2 regions of the Ligilactobacillus cholophilus genome follow, and region 2 is predicted to be linked to the other one. Evidence: predicted binding sites of a transcription regulator. Region 2 holds the regulator's gene; the other holds the start of a gene.
The links. The regulator HrcA, encoded in region 2, represses chaperone genes, less so after heat shock. The targets are predictions, from matches to a motif close to TTAGCACTCNNNNNNNNNGAGTGCTAA.
Positions count from the first base shown of each region.

Region 1: a site for HrcA is predicted at 1,345-1,371, ahead of groES (co-chaperone GroES). Genes of this name have one in related genera too.

Region 1 is NZ_CP127832.1:168,508-170,930, forward strand. Features, by position in the region: gene QPK35_RS00900 (ABC-F family ATP-binding cassette domain-containing protein) at 1-533, opposite strand, end outside; gene QPK35_RS00905 (CPBP family intramembrane glutamic endopeptidase) at 553-1,197, opposite strand; gene groES (co-chaperone GroES) at 1,390-1,674, shown strand; gene groL (chaperonin GroEL) at 1,701-2,423, shown strand, end outside.
Region 2 is NZ_CP127832.1:425,213-427,635, forward strand. Features, by position in the region: gene truB (tRNA pseudouridine(55) synthase TruB) at 1-70, shown strand, start outside; gene ribF (riboflavin biosynthesis protein RibF) at 84-1,022, shown strand; gene hrcA (heat-inducible transcriptional repressor HrcA) at 1,143-2,174, shown strand; gene grpE (nucleotide exchange factor GrpE) at 2,190-2,423, shown strand, end outside.

The DNA.
Region 1 (2,423 bases), 260 kb from region 2:
GCTAGTGCAAGTCTTGTCTTTTGACCACCAGATAATGAATTAACAGGACGATCAAAATCTGAATCATTAAAACCTAATCCTTTTAAAACTCCCTTAATTTCGTTCTCATATCCATATCCATTAAGTTCTTTGAAATCATGACTCAATTGATCATATTGATTCAGTAATTGTTGATATTGTGGAGAATCTGAATCTACATTTGGAGAAGCAATTTGCGTTTCTAGTTTATGAATTTTTTCTTCCATTTCAATCAAAGATTTGAAAACTGATTTCATTTCAAGATAAATTGATTGGTTAGATTCAAGACCGTTACTTTGGGCAAGATACCCAATTGATAAATTTTTCTTTTTTGTAATTTTACCTTCGCTTGGTTCTTTAAGTCCCATTATCATTTTGATTAGAGTAGATTTACCGGCACCATTACGTCCAACTAGTCCAATGCGCGAATGATCTTGGATATCCATATTTATATCTTCAAATAAAATATCAGCGCCAAAATGTTGTGCAACATGTTGAGCTTGAAGTAGTAACATATAATTCCTTCTTTCTACATTATATAAATTTCAATTCAAAAAAGAGTAGGATAAATAAGTTTAGTCCCATATGACTTATCATAGAAGCTCTTAAGTCTTTTGCTTTGTAGTATATTAATTCAAAAATGCATCCCATTACAAAATAGGCAATAAAGTGGCCATCATGATGTGCTATCGCAAATAAAGTACTAGAAATAATTCCACTAATAATAGGATTAAAGTAATAAGTTAAATTGCCAAAAAATACTTTGCGAAAAATTAATTCTTCAATTATTGGGGATGCAATAATAATATCTAATCCATATATTGGAAAGCTTTGAAAAATAGTTAATAGTTGATTAGTATTTTGAGAAATTGCAGTAGAGTGTGTTGTAAAATGCCAAATTGCTCCGATTATTAATTGACTGATTAAAACTATTCCAATTCCAATAAATCCCCAGATAATAAAATGAGATTTTTTTGGCTTTTTTTGATATTCTACTAAATTTTGATAACTAAATTTATGATTCAAAAATAAAAGTAATAGTGCACCTATAATTCCAATAATAGTTAACAAAATATATAGAATTGAAGAAGACCAAAAAATTTTTTGAATAATAAGTTGAGAAATCAATATAAATAGATATCCCAACAAAATGGAAAGAGAATTCTTTTCAATTGCCACAATGATAAACTTCCTTTATATGTAATTTATTAATATTGTAGCATGTTTATGATTAATTTCGAAATCGAATTAGCACTCTAAGATGTTAAGTGATAAAAAATGCTTGCTTTTTAATGGCAAAGAGATTATAGTAATAATTGTAATCAGTTAGCACTTAATACTAACGAGTGCTAAAAAATGGAGGGATTTATTGTGCTTAAACCATTAGGAGACCGCGTAGTCTTAAAAGTTGAAAAAGAAAAAGAAGAAACTGTTGGAGGAATTGTATTAGCAAGTAATGCAAAGGAAAAGCCTCAAACAGGAAAAGTCGTTGCAGTAGGTGACGGTAAGTTATTAGAAAATGGACAAAAAGCAGTTCCTAGCGTTAAAGATGGCGATAAAGTCTTATTTGATAAATATGCTGGTACTGAAGTTAAATATGATGGAGAAGATTATTTAATTGTTCGTGATAGTGACATCATGGCAATTGTAGACTAGAATTTATTTTTTTGAGGTGATTATTTATGGCAAAAGAAATTAAATTTTCAGAAGATGCACGTGCAAAGATGCTTGCAGGTGTTGATAAATTAGCAAATACTGTAAAATCAACAATTGGTCCTAAAGGACGTAATGTTGTATTAGAACAATCATATGGTGCACCAACAATCACAAATGATGGTGTTACAATTGCTAAAGCTATTGAATTGGAAGATCATTTTGAAAATATGGGAGCAAAATTAGTTGCAGAAGTTGCTTCTAAAACAAATGATATTGCTGGTGATGGTACAACAACTGCTACCGTACTTACTCAAGCAATTGTTAATGAAGGTATGAAGAACGTTACTGCAGGTGCAAACCCAGTTGGAATCCGTAAAGGAATTGAAAAAGCAACAAAAGCAGCTGTTAAATCATTACATGAAATGTCACATAAAGTTGAATCAAAGAGTGATATTCAACAAATTGCTTCTATTTCAGCAGCAAATGAAGAAGTAGGTAAATTTATTGCTGATGCGATGGAAAAAGTTGGTAACGATGGTGTTATTACAGTTGAAGAATCAAAGGGAATTGACACTTCATTAGATGTTGTTGAAGGTATGCAATTTGATCGTGGATACTTATCACAATACATGGTAACTGATGAAGATAAAATGGAAGCAGATCTAGATAATCCATACATTTTAGTTACAGATAAAAAGGTTTCAAACATTCAAGAATTATTACCATTGTTACAATCAATTGTTCAACAA
Region 2 (2,423 bases):
TGCAGTATATAAATTTGATGAGGATAAAAAGGTTTATAAACCACAAACAATGATTGATTTAACAGATTAAGGAGAATTGAATAATGCAAGTTATTCATATAAGTGAACCAATAGATTATAGTAAAATTGAAAATCAAAATATTGTGCTTGCGATGGGCTTTTTTGATGGGGTTCATCAAGGACATCAAGCAGTATTGAGTGAGGCAAAAAAGCAAGCAGTTAAATCAAATTTAAAATTAGCAGTGATGACATTTGATTGTTATCCTAAAATGTTTTTTAAAAAAATAAAACCAGATGATGTTAATTACTTAACGACTGTTGAAAAAAGAATTTCATTGTTTGAAAAATATGGTGCAGATATAGTTTATATTGCTCATTTTGATAAGAATTTAGCTAAATTATCTCCACAAGATTTTGTAGATAAGTATATGGTTGGATTGCATGCCAAAATTTTAGTTGCAGGATTTGATTATACTTATGGAAAAAGAGAAATTGCTAATATGCAAACATTGCCTCAATATGCCCAAAATCGTTTTAAAGTTATTGAAGTATCTAAAAAAACAATGCGAAATGAAAAAATTGGGACTACAAAGATAAAAAGGCTTTTAAATGAGGGAAAGATTGAAGAAATAAATTGTCTGTTAGGATATAAATTTAATTTTGATGGGGAAGTTGTTCATGGAAAAGCTCGTGGGCGTACTTTAGGTTTCCCAACACTAAATATTAAACCATTTAAGCAACAATGTATTCCTGGAATTGGTGTATATGCAGTAAAAGTAAAATACGATAATCGTTGGTATGAAGGGATGGCATCTGTAAGTCATAATGAAACTTTTGGTGATAATCCATTAACGATTGAAATTAATGTATTCGATTTTGATCAAATGATTTATGGTGAACAAGTTGAAATTGAATGGGATAAATATTTACGCGCACCAATTAAATTTGAGAGTGTTGATGAATTAATAGAGCAATTAAATGAGGATAAAAAGGTTACAAAAATGTATTTTGAAAATAATTAGCACTCTAATCATTTATCTGCTAAAAAATTGGGTAAAAGCCTTGACTAACTTACAAATATTATGTAATATAATAATGGACTTAGCACTTAAGGGTGTTAAGTGCTAAAGGGGTGATTGTAAATGTTAACAGACAGACAGCTATCAATTCTGAAAGCTATTATTCGGAATTATACTAATATCGGTCAGCCGATCGGATCTAAGAAGTTGCAAGAACAATTACCAATCCATGTAAGTTCAGCGACAATTCGTAATGAAATGGCAGCTCTAGAACATCAAGGCTTTTTAGAAAAGCAACACTCTAGTTCTGGAAGAATACCATCATTGCGTGGATATCGTTATTACGTTGATAATTTGCTCAAGCCTGATAAAGTGGATCAAGATTTAATCAATAATATTCGGAATTCGTTTGATAACCAATTTTCGAAGGTTGATGATATTGTCGCTTTATCTGCACAGTTATTATCACAGATGACTAATTATGTAGCAATTTCTTTAAAACCAGAATCTAGTGATGTAGTAATTGAAGGATTTAGATTGGTACCATTACATAATCGTCAAGTAATGATTTTGCTTGTAACAAGTGATGGTTCAGTCCAAAGTCAGACATTCACTATTCCAGATAATATTCATGGTGATGAACTTGAGTCAGTAATTAAACTTATTAATGATGAGATTGTTGGTTTATCATTAAACCAAGTCAGCGATAAGTTGAATGAAATTCTACCAAAGATAGTTACTTATTTACATCAATATGATGGGTTCTTGAATACATTTGGTAGTATCTTAGACAAAGCAGTTTGTGAGCATGTTTATGTTAGTGGAAAACGTAATTTGTTGAACTTTGTGAATGATGATAATTTAGAGGAAATAAAGTCACTTTATTCTTTAATTGATCATTCAGTTGATTTAAACAAATTATTGAAAAAGACTGATAAAGATATTGCTGTTACTATAAATGATAAGGATGAAGGTAATTCATTAGATTATAGTTTGGTTTCTGCAACGTATGACGACGGAAATAATGGACATGGATTGATTGCAATTCTTGGTCCAACAAACATGCCATATTCCAAGATGATTGGAATGATGGACACATTCCGTGATGAGTTGTCAAGAAGACTAATAAATTACTATCATGACTTTAAAGAATAGAGAAGGGGTGTTCAAGTGGCTGACGAAGTAAAACATCCAGAGGAAAAAGCCGCAGAAGATTTGAATGTTGAAAAAGAAACAAAACATTCAAATCCAAAAGAAAAAAACGAATCAAAAGATGAAGTTAAAGATCTAGAAAAACAAATTGCATCTCTTCAAGAAAAATATGATGAGATGGAAGATAAGTTTCTTCGTGCTGAAGCAGAAATGCAAAACATGACGAAACGTTTTAAAAATGAACAAGCTCAA